Regions from separate parts of the Kitasatospora sp. NPDC057198 genome, predicted to be linked through region 2. Evidence: riboswitches for the same ligand, from Rfam matches in the RefSeq annotation. Region 2 holds a riboswitch; each other region holds the start of a gene.
What was found. A riboswitch is a leader RNA that binds a small molecule or an ion and turns the genes downstream of it on or off. The one in region 2 is predicted to bind thiamine pyrophosphate.
Positions count from the first base shown of each region.

Region 1: linked by a shared signal. The riboswitch ahead of thiC (phosphomethylpyrimidine synthase ThiC) and the one ahead of ACFUEL_RS01870 (purine-cytosine permease family protein) in region 2 are both predicted to bind thiamine pyrophosphate.
Region 3: linked by a shared signal. The riboswitch ahead of thiO (glycine oxidase ThiO) and the one ahead of ACFUEL_RS01870 (purine-cytosine permease family protein) in region 2 are both predicted to bind thiamine pyrophosphate.

Region 1 is NZ_JBHUWH010000002.1:57,722-62,654, reverse strand. Features, by position in the region: gene ACFUEL_RS00585 (flotillin family protein) at 16-1,518, opposite strand; gene ACFUEL_RS00580 (hypothetical protein) at 1,704-1,904, opposite strand; TPP riboswitch at 2,019-2,150, shown strand; gene thiC (phosphomethylpyrimidine synthase ThiC) at 2,147-3,952, shown strand; gene ACFUEL_RS00570 (hypothetical protein) at 4,089-4,577, shown strand; gene ACFUEL_RS00565 (hypothetical protein) at 4,657-4,797, shown strand.
Region 2 is NZ_JBHUWH010000007.1:37,539-49,193, reverse strand. Features, by position in the region: gene ACFUEL_RS01905 (restriction endonuclease) at 1-169, shown strand, start outside; gene ACFUEL_RS01900 (YDG/SRA domain-containing protein) at 223-1,116, opposite strand; gene ACFUEL_RS01895 (hypothetical protein) at 1,977-2,450, shown strand; gene ACFUEL_RS01890 (ATP-binding protein) at 2,839-4,590, shown strand; gene ACFUEL_RS01885 (hypothetical protein) at 4,747-5,109, shown strand; tRNA gene ACFUEL_RS01880 (tRNA-Ser) at 5,265-5,350, opposite strand; gene ACFUEL_RS01875 (S1C family serine protease) at 5,421-7,163, opposite strand; TPP riboswitch at 7,406-7,557, shown strand; gene ACFUEL_RS01870 (purine-cytosine permease family protein) at 7,548-8,918, shown strand; gene ACFUEL_RS01865 (glycerophosphodiester phosphodiesterase) at 9,002-9,823, shown strand; gene ACFUEL_RS01860 (ATP-binding protein) at 10,199-10,693, shown strand; gene ACFUEL_RS01855 (DUF5926 family protein) at 10,770-11,655, shown strand, end outside.
Region 3 is NZ_JBHUWH010000040.1:8,074-19,728, reverse strand. Features, by position in the region: gene ACFUEL_RS07475 (DUF4126 domain-containing protein) at 1-246, shown strand, start outside; gene ACFUEL_RS07470 (phytoene desaturase family protein) at 355-1,743, shown strand; gene ACFUEL_RS07465 (hypothetical protein) at 1,751-2,485, opposite strand; gene metF (methylenetetrahydrofolate reductase [NAD(P)H]) at 2,813-3,727, opposite strand; gene ACFUEL_RS07455 (polyprenyl synthetase family protein) at 3,897-5,003, shown strand; gene ACFUEL_RS07450 (VanZ family protein) at 5,012-5,680, opposite strand; gene thiE (thiamine phosphate synthase) at 5,836-6,483, opposite strand; gene ACFUEL_RS07440 (Rv2175c family DNA-binding protein) at 6,480-6,845, opposite strand; gene ACFUEL_RS07435 (NAD(P)/FAD-dependent oxidoreductase) at 6,862-8,067, opposite strand; TPP riboswitch at 8,117-8,229, shown strand; gene thiO (glycine oxidase ThiO) at 8,198-9,397, shown strand; gene thiS (sulfur carrier protein ThiS) at 9,394-9,603, shown strand; gene ACFUEL_RS07420 (thiazole synthase) at 9,607-10,398, shown strand; gene pknB (Stk1 family PASTA domain-containing Ser/Thr kinase) at 10,536-11,655, shown strand, end outside.

The DNA.
Region 1 (4,933 bases), on a different contig from region 2:
GGTGTTGGCGCCGGGTCAGTCGCCGCTGCCGGCCTGGACCGGGATGACCTGGCTGGTCGTGGCCGGGGCCGGTGCGGCGGCCGGTTCGGCCGGGGCCCCGGCGGGGGCGGGGGCGTTCAGCGAGGTGAGCAGCTGGCGGGCCAGGCCGAGGCCGGTGCCGCCCATGGTGAGCGCCTTGGCGAACATCTCGGACATGCCCTCGGCGCCGTTCAGCAGCACCATGTGCTCGACGTTGCCGAAGGCGTCCGCGCCGGCCCGGACGATGGCGGGCCAGTTCTCGGCCAACTGCTGGGCGACGACGGCTTCCTGGTTCTCGGCGAGGGCCGCGGCGCGGGCCTTGATGCCCTCCGCCTCGGCCAGGCCCTGGGCCCGGGTGGCCTCCGCCTCGGCGAGACCCTTGGCGCGGGCCGCCTCGGCCTCGGCGATGCCCTTGGCGGCCTCGGCGGCGGCCTGGGCCTCACCGGTGGCCCGGGTGGCCTCGGCGGCGGCCAGACCGCGGGCCCGGGTGGCCTCGGCCTCGGCGGCCGCGGCGACCTTGACCCGGTTGGCCTCGGCGGCGGTCTTCAGCTCGGTCTCCCGGGACAGCGCCTCGGCGGCGGAGATCCGGGCGTCGCGGTCGGCCTCGGCCTTGGTGCGGGTCTCGTACGCGCGGGCGTCGGCGGGCTTGCGGACGTCGGCCTGGAGCTGCTGCTCCTTGCGGTGCGCCTCCAGTTCGGCGACCTTGGTCTCCTGGACCACGACCTCCTGCCGGGCGGCGGCCTGGGCGAGCGGCCCGGCCTGCATCGCGCGGGCCGCGGCGGTGTCCATCTCGGCCTGGTAACCGGCCTGCTGGATGCCGGAGTTGCGGGTCGCCTCGGCCTTGCGGGCGAACGCCTCCTGCTCGGCCTCGGTGGCCCGGCGGTCGGCCTCGGCGGCCGCGATCCGGGCGTCGCGCTGGACGGCGGCGGCGTGCGGGGCGGCCAGGTTGGTGATGTATCCGGTCGGGTCCAGGATCTCCTGGATCTGCAGCGAGTCGATGATCAGACCGAGCTTCTCCATCTCGATGCCCGAGGCGGAGCGGGTCTCACCGGTGAGCCGCTCGCGGTCGCGGATCATGTCCTCGACGGTCAGCCCGCCGACGATGGAGCGCAGGTGGCCGGCGAACACGTTGTGCACCCGCTGGCCCATCATCTTCTGCTGGTCCAGGAAGCGGCGGGCGGCGTTGGCGATGGACGCCGGGTCGTCGCCGACCTTGAAGATGACCACGCCCTTGACGTGCACCGGAATGCCCTGCGACGTCACGCACTCGACGTCCAGCGCGGCCTCGTTGAGGTCCAGCGACAGCCGCCGGACCACCTGGACGCCGGGCAGCACGAAGGTGCCCCGTCCGGTGACCACGCGGAAGCCGAGGCCCTCGCCGTGCTTGGAACCCGAGATGACCAGTGCCTCGTTCGGCTCGGCGACCCGCCACATGAGCTTGAACAGCACGATCACCAGGACGACGCCCGCGAGGACGCCTCCGACGATGCCGATCAGCATCGCGATCTCCCCCTTCGTGGCACACCGGTCCGTGGCTGCGCAGGTGGTGCAGTTCGTTGGCGCGGAAGCCGGTGGCAGCCGCATTCTCCGCCGGTTTCGGCCGGGGAGGAAGGGGACGGACGAGTGGGAACCCTCACTGGCCGGAAACGGACGCGGCAGGTTTGCGGAACCCTCCTGACGTGCGTTCAGAACGGCTCGACGTACACCGTCCGCGGTGGCTGGTAATCGACCACGACCACCATCGTCCCGGGCTCCAGCGGCTCGCCCGGCACCGCCCGGTAGGCCAGGAACGCCTCGGTGCCCAGCCGCTGCGGGACGTGCACCATCACCTCGCCGACCAGGCCCGCGCCGATCCGCCCCGTCACCCGCCCCACCAGTCCGATCACCCCGGGATTCTCCCCCGCGCGGCGGTGGCCTGAACAGCGCCCGGCACGGGAGGCGCGCTGGACCGGCCGCGCCCGGTGCCCTACGGTGAACGGCGAACGCAGGCGGCGAACGCCCCTGCGCGGAACGGGAGCTCGGAGCACCGGGCTGAGAGGGCGCTGACGGTACGCGGCCCGCGTACCACCGCTGCGTCGACCGCAGGAACCTGACCGGGTAATGCCGGCGTAGGGAGTTGAAGGTCCGCATGACCGCATTCACCGAGCACACCTCTGCCCACGGGCCGTCCGCCCAGGAGCCGTCCGCCACCGGGTACCCGACCCCGGCCTGGCGCAAGGCGTACCGCCAGGGCAGCACCCCCGACCTGCGGGTCCCCTACCGCGAGGTCCACCTCACCGACGGGAGCACCGTCCCGCTGTACGACACCTCCGGGCCGTACACCGACCCGTCCCACACCGCCGACGTCCGGCGCGGACTGCCCGCGCTGCGCGACCCCTGGATCCGGCTGCGCGGGGACGTCGAGGAGTACGAGGGCCGCGAGGCCCGCCCCGAGGACGACGGCATCCGGCACACCGCCCCGCGCGGCGGCGACCTGCGCAACCTGGACGCCGTCTTCCCCGGCCGCCCGCGCCGCCCGCTGCGCGCCCGCGACGGCGTCGCCGTCACCCAACTCGCCTACGCCAAGCGCGGCCTGATCACCCCCGAGATGGAGTTCACGGCCCTGCGGGAGGGCCTGGAACCGGAGTTCGTCCGCGAGCAGGTGGCGCGCGGCCGGGCCGTCATCCCCGTCAACGTGAACCACCCCGAGGTCGAACCCGCCATCATCGGCACCGACTTCCTGGTGAAGATCAACGCCAACATCGGCAACTCCGCCGTCACCTCCTCGATCGAGGAGGAGGTGGAGAAGATGACCTGGGCCACCCGCTGGGGCGCCGACACCGTCATGGACCTCTCCACCGGCCGCAACATCCACACCACCCGCGAGTGGATCCTGCGCAACTCCCCCGTCCCGATCGGCACCGTCCCGCTCTACCAGGCGCTGGAGAAGGTCGACGGCCGCGCCGAGGAACTCAGCTGGGAGGTCTACCGGGACACCGTCGTCGAGCAGTGCGAACAGGGCGTCGACTACATGACCGTGCACGCCGGCGTGCTGCTGCGGTACGTCCCGCTGACCGCCCGCCGCAAGACCGGCATCGTCTCGCGCGGCGGCTCCATCATGGCCGCCTGGTGCCTGGCGCACCACCGGGAGAACTTCCTCTACACGCACTTCGAGGAACTCTGCGACCTGCTGCGCGCCTACGACGTCACCTTCTCGCTCGGCGACGGCCTGCGCCCCGGCTCGATCGCCGACGCCAACGACGAGGCCCAGTTCGCCGAACTCACCACCCTCGGCGAACTCGGCCGGATCGCCCGCGCCAAGGACGTCCAGGTGATGATCGAGGGCCCCGGGCACGTCCCGATGCACAAGATCCGCGAGAACATGGACCTGCAGAAGGAGATCTGCGACGAGGCCCCGTTCTACACCCTCGGCCCGCTGACCACCGACGTCGCGCCCGGCTACGACCACATCACCTCCGGCATCGGCGCCGCGATGATCGCCTGGTGGGGCACCGCGATGCTCTGCTACGTCACCCCCAAGGAACACCTCGGCCTGCCCGACCGCGACGACGTCAAGACCGGCGTCATCACCTACAAGATCGCCGCCCACGCCGCCGACCTCGCCAAGGGCCACCCCGGCGCCCAGGCGTGGGACGACGCCCTCTCCGACGCCCGCTTCGAGTTCCGCTGGGAGGACCAGTTCGACCTGGCCCTCGACCCGGAGACCGCCCGCGCCTTCCACGACCAGACCCTCCCGGCCGAACCCGCCAAGACCGCGCACTTCTGCTCCATGTGCGGGCCCAAGTTCTGCTCCATGAAGATCAGCCGCCAGATCCGCGAGGAGCACGGCGGCGAGGCCGAACAAGCCGAACGGGTCGCGCTCGCCGGCATGGCCGAGAAGTCCGCCGAGTTCGCCGCCCACGGCAACCGGGTCTACCTCCCGCTCGCCGACTGACAACACGGCTCATAGGGCACCGCACCGGGAGGCAGGAGGGGGCTTCCCGGCGCGGTGCTCCGGTTGATGCTGGTGTCGGTTGTGCCTGGTCTACTGTCGGCTGACGAAGGACCGTGTGGGGGAGGAACCCGTGGGCGTGTTGACCGACTACTTTCGCGCAGTCGATGCGGCCTCGGTCGTACGGGTGCTGCAGGGTGCGGACGACCGCCCGCTCGTCGGCGGTGGGAGTCCCCACTTCGACGGGGTCGAGGCCAAGCGCCTGGATCCGGACCTTGTGCTTGGGGAGCTGATCGCCGCCATCCGTCAGGTTCCGTGGGAAGCAGGGCTCGTGGAAGAGAGTCCGGTGTGGCCGACCACCCCGGAGCCTGGACCGGGCGGCCCGCAGGCCGAGGACGACCCCTGGGCCACGGGTCCGTGGGTGGTCGAGCTTGCCGCCTCGGTCCGGGACACGCTGGCAGAGGTGAGCGACGCGGATGTGCCGACGGTCGTCGCCAGGTGGGTGCAGACGGAGGAGCTTCGCCCAGCCAGCGTCGAAGACATGCAGCCGCTGGCCGAAGAGTTGATCCGACTGGCCAGGCGCGCCCGCAGCGCTGGCGAGAAGCTCTATTGCTGGATCTGCCTGTAGGCGCCGGAGAAGCGGGCACTCCTCTCAAGCCCTCCACCCACGAAGCCAATGTGCTGGCTGGGGGCTGAAGTTGTCGTCGATGAAGATCAGCCGCCGGATCCGCGAGGAGCACGGCGGCGAGGCCGAACAGGCCGAACGGGCCGCTCTCGCCGGGATGGCCGAGAAGTCCGCCGAGTTCGCCGCCCGCGGGAACCGGGTCTACCTCCCGCTGGCCGACTGACCCGCGCGGCCGCAGCGCCGCCCGGGAGCTTCCGCTTCCCGGACGGCGGTCCGTCCTTCCGCCCTCCCCGGCATGCAACGCGGCGGCAAGCCCACCGAGAAGGAGGTGGAGCGGGCAGTCACCGCTTACCGGGTGC
Region 2 (11,655 bases):
CGGCCAACTCGCCGACTACTCGCGGTACCTCGGCACTCCCCGCAAGGCCATCCTGGTCCCCAGCCAACCCCGCACCGATCTGCTCGACCTGGCAGCCAGCCAGGGGTGTGCTGTCATCTGGCCTGACGGGAAGGGCTACCACAGCACCGATCCGACGATCACGCTCTGACCGTTCGGGGCCAGCCCTTCGCCGGGCCGGCCCCGAGCCTCGCACGAACCGGATCAACCGCCCCAGCGTTCGCGGTGGTTACGGACCCGCACGGGGTCGATGAGGTGCTGGGGATGAGTCCGCAGCTCGCCCACCAACTCGCCATGCTTGACGACGCCCAGTTCATCCGTGAGGACGATCGCGCCACCGTCGAACATCACGTGACAGGTCGGACAGAGGCAGAGCACGTTGTCCGTGGTGTCTGGACCGCCGTACGGACTGCCCAACGCTTGGATGTGGGCACCCTCGCTATATACGCCACCCGGCAGAACCACCACCAGGCCGCAGATCTGACAGGCACTCCCATGCCAGGACTTCACCTGCCGCACGACCGCCCCGCTGCGGACGGTCCGCTGCACCTCCGTCCGCGCCCGTGCGGGCGTTGCGTTTCCGGACGGTAGTGGGGCGGGAATGGTCATCGATACCGGCTGCACGTCCTGGTCAGGGGCTCCGGGTACGTCGACCTCCTGATCCGCTTCCAAGCGGAATTGCCAGATCCGGTGCCCGTCGGAACCGACCGTGCTGCCGTAACTCGCCACCCGGTACAACCCGTCGTAGCGGTACCCGCTGAGCGGCGCAAAGTGCGAGCCTCGGTGCGCCCCGCGCAGCACCCGAACGAGTTGACCCTCGAGGTGGCTGGTGACCAGTGCTGCGTTCCCGGGATCGTCCAAACTCTGGTCACTGACCTGGTTCTTCGCTGCATCCTGCCCGCCGTGCCCGGTGTAAACGATGACGTCGCCATAGTCCTGGTCGTCCTTGTACCCACCAGAGACCACGATCGACTCAGCACCACTACGCTTCGTCCCGCAGATCCCCGCCTGCAACGGACGGTGCACCCCTGCCTCGTGCGCCTCACGGCGCGAACTGAACTCCTGGCCGATCTCAACACCGGGAACCTCACCGATCACGAGCCGCCCCCTCTCATCCATGACTGACCTGACAGATGATCTCTGCCAGAGTCGAGGCGCGGGCCGACACCGCTGCGCGCTGCAACGCCCCCATCCCGATACAGGAGCCCATGCTGTCGTACGACTACGAAGCTTTCAAGAAGCACAGGCGGTCCGTTCGCTCTGGGAACGGCAACGGCCTCCCGACCGCATCGCTGCTGGTCGGGGGCCGTTACTGGACGGAGGGTGTGGAATTTGAACCCACAGTGACACGAGGCCACGATAATTTTCGAGAACGCCCGGACGGTGTTGCGCCGCACCCCTCTGAGCGGAGTGAGAGCGCCCCTGGGATGCAAGGAAGTAAACGCACGTTCCACATATGTCCCAAGGTCCCATAGCTGGTTCACCGGATCACGACTCTCCCGTCGGCGCCTGCGGCCTCTTCGTCCCGAAGCAGGCTTTCAAGCCCCGCTGGTCTCGGAGCAAGTTCAAAGCTGCAGGTCAGGGCCTCGGTCAACATTGGTCTCTACTGGCATCCTGGGGCTCTAACTCCAAGATCGTCTCCATGGTTTCTCCGGAGCACGCGCTGGCGACGCTGCGCCAGGTGGAGAAGGAAGCACCAGAGCGGCTCAAGTCGTGGAGGGCATCGATGCCGTACACACCCCGCAAGGCTGACACGCTCGGGACTCGGCGAGTCGCGGGTGCGCGCAACAACTAGCCACCCAGGCCGCCCTTCCGTATTGAGGGCAGCACGGCAGCAAGCGGGAAACCCTGGCAGGGGTAAACCGGCTCCAGGTACCCTTGAACCACAACTTCACACGCTCCACTACTTCAACCGCGTCCCACCGCATGGGGGCCGCAGTTAGACCAGGAGATACCAGATGCCGCTCACCGAGCAGGCGCAGCACGCTCTCATGCTGCTAACCCGTCGCGCCGACAACACGTGCGACCTTTTCATCCTCGACCGCGTAGACCGCGCGAAGGACGAGATCATTCGGCTGAACTCCAGCAGCCTGGCTCCGTTCCAGGTGCGCAGCGCCATGGCACATGCAGGCGCAGTGCTGCAGGAACGGCGCAAGCTCGTGCCGTCGATGCGGCTGAGCGAGCTGGAGCCGCAGGAGGAGCCCGGCGTGGAGGAGATGAGCTTCGCCACGGTCGACACCTGCTACTGGCTGCAGACCACGCCCTCACTCACCGAGTCCCAGCGTGCCCTGCTTCTGGAGATGGCCGCTGGTCTTGAGCCGGATGCCCTCGCGGCGCGGCGCGGTATCTCGCTGCCCCGCGTACGCGAGCAGATCTCCCGAGCACGGAAACTGGCCCGGACGGCATACGCCTCGGAGGTCGCTGCCGCATGATGCGCCCTCGCTCCTTCCGACTCGCCCCGTGGGTAGTTCGCGCCCTCATCCCGGAGGGCTACATCGGCGCCTACGTGCTCTACCGCCGCGGCGCGCCGCACTACATCGGTCGCAGCGACACATGCATACGGCGCCGACTTCTTCAGCACTGCGCTTCGTCTCGCGGCGAGTACTTCACGTATGACGTGCACACTTCCGCAGAGCAGGCGTTTACCGCCGAATGCAGCCTGTTTCACGCCATGCGCCCCCACCTGACCAACATCCTGCACCCGGACCGCCCCAACTACTCCCAGGTGATATGCCCGTTCTGTCCGGCAACCCTTCGGGCCGTACTGGAGCAGCGCCTGACCATCCCCGCCCCGAGAACCGCTCCCGCGGAAGGAACCCGATGAACACCACCCCGCTCTTCCAGCCCCCCGAGCCCGATAAGCCCTCGACTAGCCAGAAGCCCGTAGCCGACATCATCAAGGTCGACACCGCGCTTAAGTCGATGCGCGACTCCGGCTTCGACCTGACCGCGGCCATCGGCGAGCCCATCGACAACTCCATCGAGGCAGGCGCAAGCCAAATTCAGGTCATCACGACCTTCGGCCCCAACAAGACGAGCATCGACGAAATCGCCATCGTCGACAACGGCCGCGGCATCAAATCCGACATTCTCGCCCACGTCCTGTCCATGGGCTACAGCACCCGCTACGGACAGCGGGGCAGCCTCGGCCGCTTCGGCGTCGGCATGAAGCTGGCTGGCCTGAGCCTGGGCCGGCGCATCGAGGTTTACACCAAGCAGGTCAGCGACGGCACCATCCGCCATTGCTACCTCGACCTCGACGAGGTATCGACCGGCGAACAGACCCACATCCGGGCCCACGAGGTCGACGCCTGGCCCACGGCCTACGCCGACGCCATGGTCACCCCTGACGGGGCCCCGCTCGACTCCGGCACCCTAGTGATCTACGGCAAGATCGACCGCCTCACCTCGGGTGGCCACTACGCCACCAGTCTCAACGAGAAGCTCGCTGAACTGCGCAGCTTCATCGCCCGCACCTACCGCAAGTTCCTCGACCAGGGCCTGAGGATCAAGCTCAACACCACTGAGATCACGCTCCTTGACCCGCTGTTCCTCCTCGACAACCCGCGCATCGCCAAGAACTACCCCAAGGAGAACGTGCAGGGCGTTCTCATCGATGAGGCCGACATCCAGATCGCCGACGGTCACAGCATTCACGTCACCGTCACCATTGCCCCAGTCCAGTTCCGGTGGCGGGAGGGTGAGGGCGGTCTCAAGGACCGATACGGCCGGGATATCAAGAACGAATTCCAAATCTCCGACAGCGCCGGCAAGATCAGCATGGTTCGCAACAACCGGGAGATCAACTACGACATCGTGGCTCGACTGCTCCCCTCCGGAATCGACAAGGTCGACCGCTACATCGGCATCGAAGTCGCCTTCCCGGCCGAGCTGGACGAGTTCTTCCAGGTCCGCAACGTCAAACGCGGTGCGGTCCCCGTCGACAAGCTTCGCAACGACCTCAGGACCTGGTTGGAGCGTCCCGTCAAGCAGGCCCGCAAGTCGATCCGCGCCCACTGGGGCGAAGTCGCTACGCAGGAGCGCGCCGCTGCCCACCAGCACGCCGAGGCCACGGCCGCCGCGGCCCGCGCCGACAAAACCATGCTCCCGGGGCAGGCAGGCAAGCACCTCACCGAGAAGGACACCGAGCAGATCATCGAGGAGCTGATCGAGGACCTCGGAGTGGCCGATGACCAGGAACAGGCCGAGCAGGTCCGCGAGCAGGTGAAGGAGAAGCCCTTCACTCTGGTCGACGGCAACTGGCCAGGCAAGGAGATGTTCGAGATCGACCATCTCAACGGCAAGGCGATCGTCCGTCTCAACCACCGGCACCCGTTCATCCGCGATGTCTACGACAGGCTCAAGGCTGTCGCCGACGGCGGCGTCAACAGTACCGACGCAGAAGAGATGATCAAGCTCATTCGCAAGACTGAGACTGCACTCGACGTCCTGATCCTGGCTTATGCTAAGGCCGAGAATATGCACCTCAACCCTGACCAGTTCGACGATTTGCGCAGCTACTGGGGCCAGCACACCCAGGCATTCATGCGCGAGCTCTCCAGTGACGAGTAAATTCTGGTAATTCCCGACTGGGAAGAACTCTCCAGCTGTAGAACCGCTAGGCCCGGTCAGAGCACCTGACCGGGCCTCTGCACGTCAGCCGATTGGAGCGATGGACGGCCAACCAAGAAACTTTCCACGCGGCCGGTTCCCATCCCGCCGGTCCTGGTGCAGATGCTGGGGGAGCACATCGCGGAGTTCGGTGTCGCGCCGGACGGTCGGCTCTTCCGGGCGGCGCGGGGCGGCGTCGTGCTCACCAAGGAGACCGCGGAGGTGTGGAAGGCCGCACGGAAGTTGGTCCTGCCCCCCGAGCAGGTGGACAGCCCGTTCGCCGACGTCCCGTACTCGGCGCGGCACACCGCCGTGTCGGGGTGGCTGACCGCGGGCGTGGACAAGGCGGAGGTGGCGCGTCGGGCAGGGCACAGCATCGCCGTCCTGCTTCGGTTCTACGCGAAGGTCATCAACGACCGCGAGGACCACTCCAACGCCCTGATCGAGCGCTTCCTGAACGGCGACGACCTGGCCGAGTAGGCCCGCCGCCGGGCCCGAAAACGTTCCACCGGTGTTCCACACACAGGGTGGACCGGGCCGGGATACGGGGTGCACGAGGTGAGACAAGATGACGAAAGAGCGGGTGCCGACCGGAGTCGACACCCGCTCTCACCTGGCGGTTTCACCCACCTGCGCGGAGGGTGTGGGATTTGAACCCACGGTGGCGCGAAGCCACGACAGTTTTCAAGACTGGTCCCTTAGGCCGCTCGGGCAACCCTCCTAGGCGGAGGCCAGCCTAACGGGTCGGAGCGGCCCGGGGGCACACCGTTTCCGGGGTGGGAGGGGTGGGGTCAGTTGTCGCCCTTGCGTTCGCCGAGGGTGACGGTGGTCTTGGCGGCCTTGCCGTCGCGCTTGTACTCGACCTCGACCTTCTCGCCGGGCTTGTGCGTCCAGATCTCGCTGACCAGGGTCGGGCCGCTGTCGATGGCGATGCCGCCGAGCTTGGTGATGACGTCGCCGGCCTTGAGGCCGGCCTGGTCGGCGGGGCCGCCGGGGGTGACGGCGGGGGTGCCCTGGACGGCGGTGGTGGAGATCTGGGCGCCGTCGCCGTTGTAGTTGTCGTTGCGCAGGACGCCGAGGATGGCGTAGACGGGGGTGCCGTCCTTGATGAGGGTCTGGGCGACCCACTTGGCCTGGTTGATGGGGATGGCGAAGCCGAGGCCGATGGAGCCGGCCCGACCGGTGCCGCTGGTGTTGGACTGGATGGCCGAGTTGATGCCGATCACCGAGCCGGAGGCGTCGAGCAGCGGGCCGCCGGAGTTGCCCGGGTTGATCGAGGCGTCGGTCTGCAGGGCGTTCATGTAGGAAGCCTGCGCGCCGGTCTCGTCGCCGGAGGCCACCGGGCGGTCCTTGGCGGAGACGATGCCGGTGGTGACGGTGCCCTCCAGGCCGTAGGGGGCGCCGATGGCGATGGTGGCGTCGCCGATGGCGACCTTGTCGGAGTCGCCGAGCGGCAGCGGGACGAGCTTGTCGGTCGGCGGGTCGTCGAGGCGGACGACGGCGACGTCGTAGCCCTGGGCGCGGCCGACGACGGAGGCGCTGTAGGAGGAGCCGTCGGAGAACTTGACGGTGAGCTTGCCGCCGTTGGCGGCGGGGGCGACCACGTGGTTGTTGGTCAGGATGTGGCCCTCGGTGTCGAAGACGAAACCGGTGCCGGTGCCGGACTCGCTGGAGCCCTCGGCCTTGATGGTGACGGTGGACGGCAGCGCCTTGGCGGCGATCCCGGCGACGGACTCGGGGGCCCGGTCGAGGTTCTGGTGGGTGTTGCCGACCGTGACGGTGGTGCTGCTGTGGCTGGCGCCGCTGCTGCCGCCGTTCCGGTCGTTGTTGGTGACGGAGGCGCCGATCGCGCCGCCGGCCAGGCCGGCCACCAGGGCGACGGCCGCGACCAGGGCGACCAGCGAGCCGCGCTTGCGCTTGCCGGGGCCGCCGGGGCCGCCCTGCGGCGTGCCCCAGGGGGTGCCGGGGCCGCCGGGGCCGCCGCCGCCCGGGAGGTCGCCGCCGGAGGGGTGGCCCCAGCCGCCGACCGGCTGGCCGGCGCCGAACGGGTGGTGCGGCTGCTGCGGGGCGGCCGGGTCGCCGGGGGCGGCCGGGCCCTCCTGGAGGACGGGCGCGGGCAGGGCGCTCAGCGCGGTCTCGGTCACGACCGGGGCGGGCGCCGGGGCGGGCGCGGCGGCCTGGTCCGGGCGGGCGAACGGGCTGACCGGCTCGGCGGCCGAGCCGTACGGGTTCTGGAACGGCGGCGGCGCGTCCAGCGGAGCCGGGGCGGCGGGCGCGGCGGGCGCGGCCTCGGCGGGCACCTTGCCGAGCTGGATGGTCCGGTCCGCCGCGGGCACCTCAGGGGCCGGGGCCTGGGCCGGGGCCGGGGGCAGCACCGGCGGCGGTGCGTCCAGGTAGGCCGGGGCGGCCGGGGCGGCCGGGGCGGCCGGGACGGGCGCGGCGGGCGTACCGGAGCCGGCGGCCACCGCCTCGGTGCCGGCGGGCTCGGGGGCCTTCTCCGGCGGGGTGGTACCACTCGCGTGCTCGGTGCTCACGGACGACCTCCATCGCTGAACAGAACCTTCGGCCGCGAACCGCGGCGCCGGGGTCACGGTCCACAACCTCGGGGCACAGTTTTTCCTATACCGGATTCGGACACCGTAAGCGGGCCCCTGAAGAAATCATGAGAAGCCTTAGGCCGCTCTGACATGCACATCAGCGGTCCCGCCATGCGGACGGAGCGCCCCCGGTCTTGGCGTTCCCCCCGCCGGGGGCTAGCCTGTCGCTCCTGTAAACCGAAGAACGTCGCGGGAGCTTGGACCAGCCAGGCTGAGAGTGCGCCGGTTCGACCGTAGGGCATGGCGGTGACGCCACCACGGCCGAGGGGGCGCTGACCGCCGGAACCTGTCCGGATAATGCCGGCGTAGGGAGTATCGGCCATGACGGCTGTTCCGTCTGCCCAGATTTCCGATCTTGCCCCCGGGGCCCGCCCCGAGGCTCCGCTGACCCTCGACACCGCCCCGCCGCGCACCCTGGACTTCCGGGCGCTGTTCGCGCTCTGGGCCAACCTCGGGGTGAGCCTGATCGGCTTCACCAGCGCCGCGACGGTGCTCGGGAAGCCGGGCCACGAGCTGGGCTTCGCGGCCGCCGTGACGGCGGTGGTCGCGGGCACCGCGATCGGCACCGCGATGCTGGCGGTGGCGGCCCTGGTGGGCGCCCGGACCGGCGCGCCGGCGATGGCGGTGCTGCGCGGCCTGTTCGGCACCCGGCTGTCGTACGTGCCGACGGTGCTGAACATCGTGCAGTGCGTCGGCTGGGGCGTGTACGAGCTGACGGTGGTGGCCTGGGGCGCGCAGACGGTGTCCGGCACCGAGGGCTGGCGCTGGCTGTTCGTGCTGCTGGCGGGCGCGCTGACCACGGTGCTGACGATCTGGCCGCTGGGCGCGATCGCGGTGCTGCGCAAGTACGTGGCGGTCGCGGTGGGCGTCGCGATGGTGTACTTCACGGTGCAGTTCGCCCGGCAGGGCGTCCCGGACCCGGGCGCGGGCAACTGGCACGGCTTCCTGGGCGCGACGGACGCGGTGATCGCGGTGTCGGTGTCCTTCGTGCCGCTGGCCGCGGACTACACCCGGCACGCGCGCAGCTCCTCGAAGGCGTTCTGGGCGACGTTCTCCGGCTACACGGTGGCCCAGGTGTGGTGCTACGTGCTGGGCATCGTCGCGCTGCTGCAGTCGGGCGGCGACGAGAGCCGGATCTTCGAGTCGTTCACCGGCGTGGCGGCGGGCTGGGCGTTCCTGCTGGTGCTGGTGCTGCGGGAGACCGACCAGTCGTTCGCGAACGTGTACTCGACGGCGATGTCGGTCCACAACCTGTGGCCGCGGGTGGACCGCCGGGTGCTGACCGGGGCGATCGGCGTGCTGGTGACGGTGCTGGCGCTGCGGATCAAGGAGTTCACCGACTCGTACTACGGGTTCCTGGGCCTGATCGGCTCGGTGTTCGTGCCGCTGTTCGCGGTGCTGGCGGCGGACTACTTCCTGGGCGCGGGGCGGCGCGGCTGGAACCTGGGGCAGGACGCCCCGGCGCGCTGGGTGATGCTGCTGCCGTGGGCGGTGGGCTTCGCGGTGTACCAGCTGCTCGCCCCGTCCGCGATCGGCGGCTGGTGGACCGGGTTCTGGGAGGGCGTGCAGCGGGCGGTGCACTTCACCCCGCGGGCGTGGTCCTCGGCCTCGCTGTTCTCGTTCCTGGTGGCGGCGCTGGCCACCCTCGCGGTGACGGCGCTGGAGCGGCCGAAGGACGCCGCCCGCTCCTGAGCGGGCGGCCCGGAGCGGCTGTTCACCCGCCCGCCACCGTGCCGGGGGCCGGCGGCCACCGGGCGCCGCGTACCGTGGTCGGCGTGGACACCCAGCACAGCGCGGCCGGTTCGCCCGCCGCCCGGACGGACCGCGTCGACCGCTCGGCGGTCAAGGTGATCGCCCACCGGGGTTCCTCGGCGGCGCTCCCGGAGCACACCGAGGAGGCGTACCGGCGGGCGCTGGAGGAGGGCGCGGACGGGCTGGAGTGCGACGTCCGGCTCACCGCCGACGGGCAGCTGGTGTGCGTGCACGACCGCACGGTGGAGCGGACCTCGGACGGGCGGGGCACGGTGTCGGCGATGACGCTGGCTCAGCTCTCGGCGCTGGACTTCGGTTCGTGGAAGCACCCCGGGGAGCCGCGGCGCAGCTCGGTGCTCACCTTCGAGCGGCTGCTGGAGCTGGTGGCGGACGCCGGGCGGCGGGTGGAGCTGGCGGTGGAGACCAAGCACCCGGTGCGGTACGCGGGCCGGGTGGAGGGCGAACTGCTGCGGGTGCTGGGCCGGTTCGGGCTGCTGCCGGCCGCGCCGGAGGAGTCGGCGGTGCGGGTGATGAGCTTCTCGGAGCTGGCCCTGCACCGGGTGCGGCGGGCCGCCCCGGCACTGCCCCGGGTGTACCTGTGGGAGCGCCGGCTGCCGGTGCTGGGCCGGACCAGGTCGCTGCCGGGCGGGGCGTCGATCGCCGGTCCGGGCATCGAGCTGGTGCGGCGCGACCCCGGTCTGGTGACGGCGCTGCGCCGGGCCGGGCACCGGGTGCACGTGTGGACGGTGGACCGGCCGGAGGACGTCGAACTCTGCCTGGAGCTCGGCGTGGAGGCGCTGATCACCAACCGCCCGGCTGAGGTGCTGGCCCGACTCGGCCGCTGAGGTGCCGGCCCGGCTCGGCCGCCGAAGTGCCGGCCCGACTCGGCCGCCGAGGTGCCGGCCCGACTCGGCCGCCGAGCGCGCGGTCCCGCGACGGGTGGCGGTCGGCGGACGGCGCCCGGCCGCGCCGCCCGGCGGGTGGCACCCGGGGCCCAATCGCGTGACAGAAATACCGAACGGGGTATTTCCGGGCGGTGTTTCCCGCCGATCGGCGCCGCTGAACGTGAGGCGCCCCTCACCTTTTGCCCGCGGCCCGCGCGGATGTCGCCGCGGATGTCGTTAATGCCGCCATCGGATCGTCGAACGTCCGTTTCCGACGCATTACCGGCGGGCATCCATCCCTCGGCAGAAGCTGAAGGAGGTCCGGGGGTGGCGTTGATGGTGGCGCGAGCTGTGCCAGTTCAGGCCGGGTCGACCTCATCGGCCATGGCGGTTCCGCACGGGCCGGCCAGTGTTTCGACCGCGCGGCGCAGGCTGCGCAGCGATCTCGGTGACCGGTCGATACCGGAAGCGGTGATTGACGACGCGGTGTTGATCCTCTCCGAACTGCTCAGCAATTCCTGTCGCCACGCTAGACCGCTGGAGTACGACGACGCCGCGGTCGGCCAGGAGGCCGAGGGCGGCACGGTGCTGGTGGGCTGGCAGATGCGCGGCGACGGCCTGCTGACCCTCGAGGTGACGGACGGCGGGGCGGCGACCCGGCCGGTTCCGGCCAGTCCGTCGGTGACGGCGCACGGCGGCCGGGGCCTGAGCATCGTGGGCAAGCTGGCCCGGGACTGGGGCGTGCGGCACGCACCCGGTCAGGTGACGGTGTGGGCGCAGCTCCCGGCGTCCGGGCAGGTCGCGGGCGGCGGGCGGCGGCGCAGCGCCTGAGCGGGGCCCGGGTGGGGCCGCGCGGGCGAAGTAGGCTGCCCGGTGCAACGTCCGACGTCTCCGGGAGAGCCGCACCATGGCCAAGAAGGCCGCGAAGAAGCAGCCCAGCCAGTCCACCGCCGTCGAGGGCGAGGTCCCGGTCGTCGGGGCGCGCGAGGCGTGCCCGTGCGGTTCGGGCCGCCGGTACAAGGCGTGCCACGGCCGTCAGGCGGCCCACGCGGTGCAGGAGTTGGTGCACCGCCCGTTCGAGGGCCTGCCGGGCGAGGCCGACTGGGTGGCCCTGCGCGAGCTGGTCCCGGCGGCCACGGTGCCGCTGGTGCTGGCCGCCGGGGTGGCGGACGGGGCCGTGGGCGAGGTCCCGTCGGTGACGCTGGCGACGGTGCTGCCGCTGGCCTGGCCGGCCCTGCGCCGCCCGGACGGGTCGATCCTGCTGGGCCTGCAGACGCAGTCCTCCTCGGGCGACCTGAGCCGCGACCTGGCGGACGCGCTGGAGCTGGCGCTGGCCACCGAGCCGGGCACCCCGGTGCCGGCCCGCCGGACCAACCCGGGCGGCCGCCGGCTGCAGGAACTGCTGGACACCTCGGCCGCGTTCGAGCCCGAGGTGCACACCGGCTTCGAGTTCTGGCTGGAGGACGCCGAGTCGGCGACCGGGGAGGTGGCGGCCTCGCTGGAGCGGGCCAACGCCTCGGCGATCCCGACCGAGAAGCTGGCCGGGGTGGACTCCGCGTACTGGTGCGGCACCCCGGACAAGAACCACCTGCGCTGGGTGATGACCGTGCCCGAGGAGCAGCTGCTGGACGCGCTGGCCCGGCTGTCGGCGGCCGGTGACAGCTCGCTGGGCGAGGGCACCAAGCTGGTGGGCTCGTTCCGGGCGCACGGCCTGACCGTCCCGGTGTGGGACCTGCCGGTGGAGATGACCGCCGCCGAGGTGGAGAAGCCGGCCGTGGAGTTCGCCGCGAAGC
Region 3 (11,655 bases), on a different contig from region 2:
GCCGTCAACACCTCGCCCGAACCGGCCTCCAACATCCTGCTGAGCCTCGCCGAGGACCTCTCGGTGGCCGGCCTGGTCACCCTGGCGATCTTCCACCCGTGGCTGGCCGCCTCGGCCGCCGCCGTCCTGCTGTTCCTCGGCGTGCTGGTGGTGTGGTTCGCGGTCACCCGGATCCGGCGGTTCTGGCTGCGCCGCAAGGAGCGCCGGGCGCTCCGCCGGGGCGGGGGCGCGGCGGTGGCGGGCTAGCGCGGCGGTCGCGGGCCGGCACGGCGGTCGCGGGCCGGCACGGCGGTCGCGGGCCGGCACGGCGGTCGCGGGTCGGGAGTGCGCTCCGGGCGCATAGGATCTCCTGCCATGGCTCGGATCATCGTCGTCGGCGCAGGCATGGGCGGTCTGGCCGCCGCTTCCCGGTTGGCCACCCTCGGGCACCGGGTGACGGTGCTGGAGGCGGCCGGGACGCACGGCGGGCAGGTGGGGTCGTACCGGCGGGAGGGGTTCGGGTTCGACACCGGGCCGGGGCTGCTCGCGCTGCCCGCCGTCTACCGGGACCTGGCGCTGAAGACCGGCCGCGAGCCGCTGGAACAACTGGTCGGGCTGCGGCCGGTGGACCCGGAGAGCCGGCACCTGTTCCCGGACGGCACCGGGCTGCTGCTGCCGAACGCCTCCCGGGGCGGCGTCGGCCAGGCGCTGGACGCGGCCTTCGGGGCGGGCACCGGCGCGCGCTGGGGCGACCTGCTCAACCGGGGCCGCACGGTCTGGGAGGCCACCCGCCGCCCGCTGCTGGAGGAGCCGCGCCCGGCCGTCGACCCGGCCGACCCCTACCCGGTACCGCCGCGCCGCGGCCTGTCCCGGCTGCTGCCGCGCACCCGGCCCACCCTCGCCGACGCGGCCCGCGAACTCGGCGGCGGCCCCGGCCCGGCCGCACTGCTCGGCGAGTACGCGCTGCGGTACGGGCTGGACCCGCGGACCGCGCCCGCCTCCGCGACCGTACTGCCGTACATGGAGCAGTCGTTCGGCGTCTGGTACGTCGACGGCGGCCTGCGGGCGCTCGCCGACGCGGTGTTCGCGCGGTGCGGGAAGCGCGGCGTGGAGTTCCGCTTCGACACCCCGGTGCGGGCCCTGGAGCAGGACGGCGGGCGGGTCGTCGGCGTGCGCACGGACGCGGGGGTGCTGACCGCGGACGCGGTGCTCTCCGCCGTCCCCGGCCTGGGCGTCGCCGCACCCGCCGACCCCGCGCCGGGCCGGTTCACCGTGCTGCTCGCCCTGGACGGCGCCCGCCCGGCCGGCACCGCGCACCGCACCGTGGTGCACGCCGCGGACCCGGCCGCCGAGGCCCGCGCGGTGTTCACCGACCGCACCCTGCCGCAGCGCCCCACCGTGCAGGTGCTCCGGCCGGACGACCCGTCGCTCGTCCCCGGCCCGGACGCGGAGGCCGCCGTCCTGACCGTCACCGTGCCCGCCAGCCTCACCCCCACCGCCGCCGAACAGGACGCCTACGCCGGGGAGTTGCTCGCCCACCTGGCCACCGCCGGACTCGACCTGCGCCCCCGGCTGCGCTGGCGGGAGACCCGGCTCACCGCCTCCGTCCCGCCCCCCTCGCTGGCCGGCGGCCACCTCGCCCAGGCCAACCAGCCCGGCCCGCCCGGCCTCTACCTGATCGGCGCGCACGCCCACCCCGGCGGCGGGCTGGCCCGGGTCGGGATGTCCGCCTCGATCACCGCCGGGCTGCTCGGCCCGGCCTGACGGTCCGTCAGTACTGCTGCTGGTAGTACCAGTTCTGGTCCTGCTGCGGCTGGGGCTGCTGCGGGACGTACGGCTGCTGGTACTGCTGCTGGGTGTACGGGTCCTGGTAGACCGGCTGCCCGTACTGGTCGTAGCCGATCAGCTGCAACTGCGGCTGCTGCTGTTGCTGTTGCTGTTGCTGTTGCTGTTGCTGTTGGACGTACTGCTGCTGGTAGCCGTAGTCCTGCTGCTGGTAGCCGTACTGCGGCTGCTGCGGGACCTGGTAGGCCGCCTGCTCCTGGACGTAGACGCCCGCGTCGAGCTGCTGGAACTCCTCGTACCCGACCGGCTGCGCCTCGTACGGCTCGTGGGACTCGTCCTCGACCGGCCCGACCTCACCGACCGGCACCACCGGCTCCGGGGCGGCGACCGCGGCGGCCGTTCCGCCGGTGGCGGCGGACAGCAGCGGGACCTTCGCCAGCGGACCGGGCAGCCGGCCGTCCGAGCGGCGCAGCGACCAGCCCACCGGGCGGCCGCGCTTCACCGAGTTGGTCACCATCAACTGGCCGAGCCCGAACCCGGCGGCGCCCGCCACTATCACCACCACCGAGGAGGTGCGCATCCCGGCGACCACGCCCAGGAAACCCAGCAGCGCGAGCGCCCGCCAGTGCAGCGGGGCGCGGTTCTGCAGCAGCAGTTCGGCGGTCAGCCAGAGCGCGACCAGGGCCAGCGCGCCATAGAGGAGCAGGTATCCGATGCCCATCCCCGCAACCTCCAGACGCCACCATCACCGCGCGGTTGCGGGCGACTGTACAGCCTCAGGACGAACACCACCTCATCCCGGACACCCCCGCCCCCGCACAACACCGCCCAGGCATCCACCCCACCCGCCCCCAAGCTCCGCGCAGCGGGGGGCGCGGGCGCGCCAGGCCCTCCACCCCACCCGCCCCGGACCCCGCGCAGCAGGAGATAGCCAGGCGCAGCGAGTATTCATCCCGCCCACCCCCAGGCCCCGCGCAGCGGTCTTCCCGCCTCCCCCAAGCCCCGCGCAGCGACCTACCCACCCGCCCCCAAGCCCCGCGCAGCGGAGTCAGCGGGTGTGCAGGCCGAGGTTCTGGTAGATCTCCAGGGTCGAGGTGGAGTGGTTCAGTGTGATGAAGTGCAGGCCCGGGGCGCCCTCGGCGAGGAGGCGTTCGGCCATGGCGGTCGCGTGTTCCAGGCCGGCGGCGCGGACGGCGGCCGGGTCGTCGATGACGGCCTCGAGCTTGCGGCGGAAGTCGTCGGGGAAGTCCGAGCCGGACAGCTGCGGGAAGCGCACCAGTTGGCGGCTGTTGGTGACCGGCATGATCTCCGGGATGATCGGCGTCTCGCAGCCGGCCGCGGCGACCCGGTCGCGCAGCCGCAGGTAGTCCTCGACCTCGAAGAACATCTGGGTGATCGCGTAGTCGGCGCCGGCCCGGCACTTGGCGACGAAGTGCCGGATGTCGTCGTCCCAGTTGTCCGAGCGCGGGTGCATCTGCGGGAAGGCCGCGACGCCGACGCAGAAGTCGCCGATGCCCTTGATGAGTTCGACGAGTTCGGCGGCGTAGGTGACGCCCTCGGGGTGGCGCACCCAGCTGCCCATCGGGTCGCCGGGCGGGTCGCCGCGGACCGCGAGGACGTTGCGCACGTTCTGGTCGGCGTACTGGCCGATGATGTTGCGCAGTTCGGCGACCGAGTGGTCGACGGCGGTGAGGTGGGCGACGGGGGTGAGGGTGGTCTCGGTGGCGATCCGGCCGACCAGGTCGACGGTGCGGCCGCGCGAGGAGCCGCCCGCGCCGTAGGTCATGCAGACGAAGTTGGGCTCCAGGCACTCGACGCGGCGGATCGCGTCCCACAGCTTGCGCTCGGCGTCCTCGTTGCGCGGGGGCATGAACTCGAAGGAGAAGGAGCGGTCGCCGGCCGCCAGCAGGTCGCGCACGGTCTGTGCGCGGTCGTTTCTGGTGGTGGGAATCCCGAGTGCCATGCAGGAAGGTTATCCGTCGGCGGCTCGGCGCGGACAAACGCCGTCCACTCGCTGAGACGCCACTTGAGATTTTCGGCCGAACGGTTCAGGGCCGCCGGACGGCCGGTGGAACGGGTCACCCCGACCGGAGCGTTAATCTGACTGTCAGCCCCACGATCCGGAGTCTCAGGTGCCCTCCTCCACCCGCCTTCCCCGCAACCCCGTCGACGCGGAGGACGTGCGCGACCGCGTGAACCGCACCCTCGGCACGTTCATGGTCGAGCGGACGGCCCTGCTCTCCGGGATCTCCGACCAGCTCGGCCCGGTCGCCGACGCGCTGCGCGACTTCCTGCTCGACGGCGGCAAGCGGCTGCGCCCGGCGTTCTGCTACTGGGGGTGGCGGGCGGCCGGCGGCGCCGCGGACGAGCCCGGGATCGAGCGCGCGGCGGCCGCGCTGGAGCTGCTGCAGGCCAGCGCCCTGGTGCACGACGACCTGATGGACCGCAGCGACACCCGCCGGGGCCTGCCCGCCGTGCACCGCCGCTTCGAGAACCTGCACCGGGCGGGCGGCTGGCGCGGCGACCGCGAGCAGTACGGGGCGTCCGCGGCGGTGCTGCTGGGCGACCTGCTGCTGATCTGGTGCGACGAGCTGTTCCAGCGCTCGGGGCTGCCGTCGGCCGCCGTCTCGGCCGCCAAGCCCGCCTTCGACCTGATGCGCACCGAGGTCATGCTCGGCCAGTACCTGGACGTGCTGGAGCCGGTCGCGGGCGACTCCACCGACGACGGGGCGGTCGACCGGGCCCGGACAGTCCTGCACTACAAGTCCGCGAAGTACACCATCGAGCGCCCGCTCCAGGTCGGCGCGCTGCTGGCCGGGGCCTCTCCCGGCCTGGTCGACGCGCTGGGCGGCTTCGGCCTGCCGCTGGGCGAGGCGTTCCAGCTCCGGGACGACCTGCTGGGCGTCTTCGGCGACCCGGCGGTCACCGGCAAGCCGGCCGGCGACGACCTGCGCGAGGGCAAGCGCACCCTGCTGGTCGCGCACGCCATGCGCGGCCTGGGCCCGGCCGACGCCGCCCACCTGGACGCCCGGCTCGGCGCACCCGGCCTGGACGCCGACGGGATCGCCGAACTGCGCGACCTGATCACCCTCAGCGGCGCCCCGGAGCTGGTCGAGGCCCGGATCGACGCACTGCTCGCCGAGGCGCTGGCCGCCCTGGACGCGGCCCCGGTCGCCGACGGCCCGACCCGCGAGGTGCTCCGGGCGCTGGCCGACGCGGCGACGGTCCGCAAGTACTGACAGGGGCCTCAGGCCGCCGGGCGGCGCCACCAGCGGCGCGAGGCCAGGGCCGCGAGGGCCGCCCCGCCCGCGTTCAGCAGCACGTCGTCGACCGAGGAGACCCGGTCCAGCCGCAGCACGTACTGGGCGGCCTCCACCAGCACCGAGCAGGCCGCGCCGAGCGCCAGCATCCGCCACACCGAGGCGAACGCCGCGGAGCGGACCGGAAGCAGGAAGCCCAGCGCCGCGAACACCAGCGTGTTGCCGACGATCTGGGCCGCCGCGGTGGCGGGCGGCCCGGCGCCGACGATCTCGGCGATGTCGTGCAGCGGCACCAGGTTGACCCGGCGGCGCGGGCCGCCCGGGTCGACGCCCGGCAGCAGGATCATCCACACCCAGGGCACCGTCCCGTAGAGCGCGCCGACCTCGGCCAGCGCCGAGCGCCGCGCCCAGCCCGGCTCCACGCCGGCCGCCCGGCGGCGGCGGGCCAGCGCCCACACCGCGAAGGCGGCCACCGGCAGGGCGGCGGCCGCCAGGAAGACGATGCCGTTGACGGTGCCGACCCAGCCGTGCCACCCGGCGTGGTGGCGGCCCAGCGGGCGCTGGGCGAGGAAGGCGACGGCGGCGGCCGCGAGCAGCGCGGGGACGAGCAGCGCGACCCGGCGGGCGCGACGGGCGGGCGTGAGGACGGACTCCATGCCTGCACGGAGTGCGAACGGCACGCGTACGGTTCCGGCCGGGAGGGCGGGGCTCCTCGCCGGCACCGGGGCTCTCCCCGCGACCCTTCCGCCACGGGCGGTTCCCCGCGCCCCTGGTGGGGCGCGGGACGGGCGGGCGCCCCCGGGGCGGGGGCCTAGTGCAGGCGGGCGGCCAGGGCGGCGGCGGCCGCGCCCGGGTCCTCGGCGGCGGTGAGGGCGCGGACCACGACGATCCGGGTGGCGCCCGCGTCGAGGACCTGCTGGAGGTTGTCCTGGTCGATGCCGCCGATGGCGAACCAGGGGCGCTCGGGGCGCCGCGCGGCGGCGTGGCGGACCAGGTCGAGGCCGGGGGCGTGGCGGCCGGGCTTGGTGGGGGTGGGCCAGACCGGGCCGGTGCAGAAGTAGTCGACGCCGGGTTCGGTCATCGCGGTGTCGACCTCGTCCTCGGCGTGGCAGGAGCGGCCGATCAGCACGTCCTCGCCGAGGATGCGCCGGGCGACGGCGACCGGCAGGTCGTCCTGGCCGAGGTGCAGCACGTCGGGGCGGGCGCCGTACGCGACGTCGGCGCGGTCGTTGACGGCGAGCAGCCTGCCGTGGCGGCGGGCCGCGTCGGCGAAGACCTCCAGGTGCTCCAGCTCCTGCTTGGCCTCCAGCGCCTTGTCGCGCAGCTGGACGATGTCGACGCCGCCCGCGAGCACCGCGTCCAGGAACTCGGGCAGGTCGCCCTGGGCGCGGCGGGCGTCGGTGCAGAGGTAGAGCCGGGCGTCGGCCAGGCGCTGCCGGGCGGTGGGGGCGGCCGTCACAGGGCCATGGCCTGGGCGCGGCGCTTGACCTCGGTGCCGCGGTTCTCGCGCAGGGCCTGGATCGGGCTGCCGGGCAGCGAGTCGTCCTCGGTGAACATCCACTCGAGGATCTCCTCGTCGGAGAAGCCGCAGTCGCGCAGCACGGTGAGGGTGCCGACCAGGTGCTTGACCGGGCCGTCGTCCTCGATGAAGTCGGCGGGGACCTGGAGGGAGTTGTTGGGGCCGCGGCGGACGGCCAGCAGGGTGCGGTTCTTCACCATGGCGCGGACCTCGGTGATCACCACGCCCCACCGCTCCGCGATGTCGGGCAGGTACAGCCAGGCGGGGACCAGGGCGTCAATCTTGGGATCAATCTCGCTCACGGCACCAGCCTAGGCGCTACCGGGCGGCGGCCTTCAACTGGACGGCGGGGTCGGCGGCGCGGGCCGGGTCCAGTGCGCCGCCGCGTTCGATCAGGCGGCGGCCCTGGGCGAGGTCGCGCGGCCGGTCGACGGCGAGCAGGGCGACCAGCGCGCCGTCGCGCAGCCACAGCACCGTCCAGTGCGGGTCGGACGGGGAGCCGCGCCACAGCAGGTGGTCGGCCCCGGCGTGCCGTCCGGCGTACTGGACCATGCGGCCGAACTGCTCGGACCAGAAGTACGGGACGGGGTCGTAGGGGGCGTCCAGGGTGCCGAGCAGGGAGGCCGCGGCGGCGGCGCCGGAGTGCAGGGCGTGGTCCCAGTGCTGGACGGCGAGCCGGGTGCCGGAGCGGGCGGAGGGGTAGGAGGCGCAGTCGCCGGCCGCGAGGACGCCGGGCAGGGCGGTGCGCAGCCGGTCGTCGACCGGGAGCGTGCCGTCGGGGTCGGGGGCGAGCGGGCCGCCGAGCAGCCAGTCGGTGGCGGGGCGGGCGCCGACGCCGACCACGACCTCGTCGGCGGGCAGGTGGGTGCCGTCGGCGAGCAGCACCCCGCCGTCGGCGGCGCCGGCCACGGCGGCGCCGCAGCGTAGGTCGACGCCGGCGGCGGCGTACCAGTCGGCCATCAGGGCGCCGAGTTCGGCGGGCAGCGCGCCGGCCAGCGGGGCGGCGGCGGCCTCCACCACGGTGACCTGGCAGCCGAGCTGCCGGGCGACGGTGGCGGTCTCGGCGCCGATCCAGCCCGCGCCGACCAGGACGATCCGGCGGCCGGGGGTGAGCGCGGCGCGCAGCGCGTGGGCGTCGTCGACGGTGCGCAGGGTGCGGGCGCCGGGCAGGCCGGGGAGGGTGCGGGGCGCGGCGCCGGTGGCGATCACCAGGGCGTCGTAGGGCAGTCCGCCGCGGTCGGTGTGCAGCAGGCCGGGTTCCAGGCCGGTGGCGCGGCGGCCGGTGAGCAGGTCGACGCCCAGCTCATGCCAGTCGATCTCGAAGGCGGTGGCGTCGGCCTTGCCGAGCAGCACGTCCTTGGAGAGCGGGGGGCGGTCGTAGGGCAGGTGGAGTTCCTCGCCGACCAGGGCGAGCGGGCCCCGCCAGCCGCCCTGCCGCAGTCCGAGGGCGGCCTGGGCGCCCGCCATGCCCGCGCCGACCACGACGACCCGGTCCGTTGCCTTCAGCTCAGCCACGGCGTCCACCCTACCCAGGTGCCTCCGGGGCCGGACGGGGCAGCGTTAAGGTGGGGGTACTACGTCACACGGGAGCCCGGTGCACCGGGCTGAGAGGCGGGCTGCGGCGGCCCGCGACCGTCCGAACCTGATCCGGGTCATGCCGGCGAAGGGAGATCCAACCGCTGTGGCACATTCCCGTGCGCTGGACGTCCTGGTGGTCGGCGGGGGCATCATCGGGCTCGGTGTCGCCTGGCGCACCGCGCAGCGCGGCCTGTCGGTCGCGGTGGCCGACCCGCACCCGGGCGGCGGCGCGGCGCAGGTCGCCGCGGGCATGCTCGCCCCCGTCACCGAACTGCAGTACGGCGAGGAGCCGTTGCTGCGGCTGGGGATGGCGTCGAACGAGCGCTACGCCGCCTTCGCCGCCGAGCTGACCGAACTGACCGGCCTGGACACCGGCTACCGGGCCACCGGCACGCTGGCCGTCGCGCTGGACTCCGACGACCGCGCCGAGCTGCGCGAACTGCACGCCTTCCACGGCCGGTTGGGGCTGGCCTCGCAGTGGCTGACCGGCCGCGAGTGCCGCCGCCTGGAGCCGATGCTGGCGCCGGGCGTGCGCGGCGGCCTGCACGTCGCCGACGACCACCAGGTGGACGGCCGCCGGCTGGCCGCCGCGCTGGTCGCCGCCTGCGAGCGGGCGGGCGTGGTGTTCCACCGGGCGGAGGCCGCCGAACTGCTGGTCGAGGACGGCCGGGCGGCGGGCGTGCGGCTGTCGAGCGGCGAGCGGGTGGCGGCGGGGCGCACCGTGCTGGCCGCCGGTTCGCGCAGCCACCTGCTGCCGGGCCTGCCGGCGGGGGTGCTGCCGGCCGTCCGCCCGGTCAAGGGCCAGGTGCTGCGGCTGCGGATGCCCACCGGCGCGTACGGGCCGTTCCTGTCCCGGAACGTGCGGGCGGTGGTGCGCGGGCAGCACCTGTACCTGGTGCCGCGGGCCGACGGCGAGCTGGTGATCGGCGCGACCACCGAGGAGTTGGGCCACGACACCACCGTCACCGCCGGCGGCGTCTACGAACTGCTCAGGGACGCCCACGAGTTGGTGCCCGGCATCACCGAACTTCCGCTGGTGGAGACCGGCGCGGGCCTGCGTCCGGGCTCGCCGGACAACGCGCCGCTGCTCGGCCCGACCGCGCTGGACGGCCTGGCCGCCGCGACCGGGCACTACCGCAACGGCGTGCTGCTCACCCCGGTCACCGCCGACCTGCTCGCCGACTACCTGGCCGACGGCGAACTCCCGCCGCTGGCCGCCGACTTCACTCCCGGCCGCTTCACCTCCGACCGCTTCACCCCCAAGGTCCCCGCATGAACACCATCGCCCTGACCGTCAACGGCCGGCCGCGCACCCTGCCCGCCGCCACCACGCTGGACGTGGTGGTGGCCGAGGTGTCGGCCGCCAACACCGGCGTCGCCGCCGCCGTCAACGAGGCCGTGGTGCCCCGCAGTTCGTGGCCCGCCACCGCGCTCGGCGAGGGCGACCGGGTCGAGATCCTCACCGCCGTCCAGGGAGGCTGAACCATGGCTGACGACGCGCTGGTCATCGCCGGCACCACCTTCTCCTCCCGCCTGATCATGGGCACCGGCGGCGCGCCCAGCCTGGAGGTGCTGGAGCAGGCGCTCAGGGTGTCCGGCACCGAGCTGACCACAGTGGCGATGCGCCGGGTCGACACCGCCACCCAGGGCTCGGTCCTGGAGGTGCTGTCCCGCAACGGCATCCGGGTGCTGCCGAACACGGCGGGCTGCTACACCGCGGGCGAGGCGGTGCTGACCGCCCGGCTGGCCCGCGAGGCGCTCGGCACCGACTGGGTGAAGCTGGAGGTGATCGCCGACGAGCGGACCCTGCTGCCCGACCCGATCGAGCTGCTGGACGCCGCCGAGACGCTGGTCGACGACGGCTTCACCGTGCTGCCGTACACCAACGACGACCCGGTGCTGGCCCGCAAGCTGGAGGACGTCGGCTGCGCGGCGATCATGCCGCTGGGTTCGCCGATCGGCTCCGGGCTGGGCATCCGCAACCCGCACAACTTCCAGCTGATCGTGGAGTCGGCGAACGTCCCGGTGGTGCTGGACGCGGGCGCGGGCACCGCCAGCGACGTCGCGCTGGCGATGGAACTGGGCTGCTCCGCCGTCATGCTGGCCTCCGCGGTGACCCGCGCCCAGGAGCCGGTGCTGATGGCGGAGGCGATGCGCCGGGCGGTGGAGGCCGGGCGGCTCGCCCACCGGGCCGGGCGGATCCCGCGCCGCTACTACGCCGAGGCGTCCTCGCCCACCGCCGGCCTGGCCGACACCCGCGAGCGGCCCGCCTTCTGAGCCGGTAGCGGCCGCCACGCCACCGTACGGGAGGCCCCGCCCCCGGGGCGCCCGGCCGCACCGGCCGGGCACCCCGTGGCGTCCGGCCCGCCGACGGGCCCCTCCGGACACCCAACCCCTACACTCCTCGGGTGGACATGACCCTCGACGATCCCCTGCACGGCGTGCTCCTCGACGGCCGGTACCGGGTCGAGCAGCGGATCGCGGTCGGCGGCATGTCGACCGTCTACCGGGGCACCGACACCCGGCTGGACCGGACGGTGGCGCTGAAGGTGATGCACCCCTCGCTGGCGGGGGACGCCGACTTCACGGCCCGCTTCATCCGGGAGGCCAAGGCGGTGGCGCGGCTCGCCCACCCGAACGTGGTGAACGTGCTGGACCAGGGCGCCGACCCGCGGGGCGTGTTCATGGCGATGGAGTACGTCCCCGGCCGCAACCTGCGCGACGTGCTGCGCGACCGCGGCGCGCTGTCGGTGCGGGCCGCGCTGGACGTGCTGGAGCCGGTGCTGGCGGCGCTCGGCGCGGCGCACCGGGCGGGCCTGGTGCACCGGGACGTCAAGCCGGAGAACGTGCTGATCACCGACAACGGCATGGTGAAGGTCGCCGACTTCGGCCTGGTGCGGGTGCTGGCGGGTGCCGACACCGCCGCCACCTCGGCCACCGAGACCGGCCAACTGCTGGGCACCGTCGCCTACCTGGCGCCGGAGCAGATCCGCCAGGAGCCCACCGACCAGCGGGTGGACGTCTACGCGGCGGGCATCCTGCTGTACGAGATGCTGACCGGCGCCCGGCCGCACACCGGGGAGAACGCCGCCCAGGTGATGTACCGGCACCTGCACGAGGACGTCCCGGCGCCGTCCCGCACCGCCCCCGCGGTGGGCCCGGAGCTGGACGCGATAGTGGCGGCCGCGACCGCCCGCGACCCGCAGGCCCGGCCGTGGGACGCGGTGGAGCTGCTGGCCTCGGTGCAGCGGGCCCGCCGTTCGCTGCCCGCCGCGCAGTTGGACGCGGAGCCGCCCGCCTCGACCCGGCCCACCCCGGTGCACAGTCCGGGCGAGGCCACCGCGGTGATCGAGCGGGTTCCGGCGCTGGACCGCACCAGCGTGCTGGAGGTCCCGCCGGAGCTGCTGCCGCCGATGCGCCCGGCGGTCAACGACGACCCGCCGCGCGGCCTGCCGGGCCCCTCCCGCCGTTCGCCGTTCGGCCGCCGCCCGCTGGTCTGGTCGGCAGTGCTGGTGGCGCTGCTGCTGCTGGTGG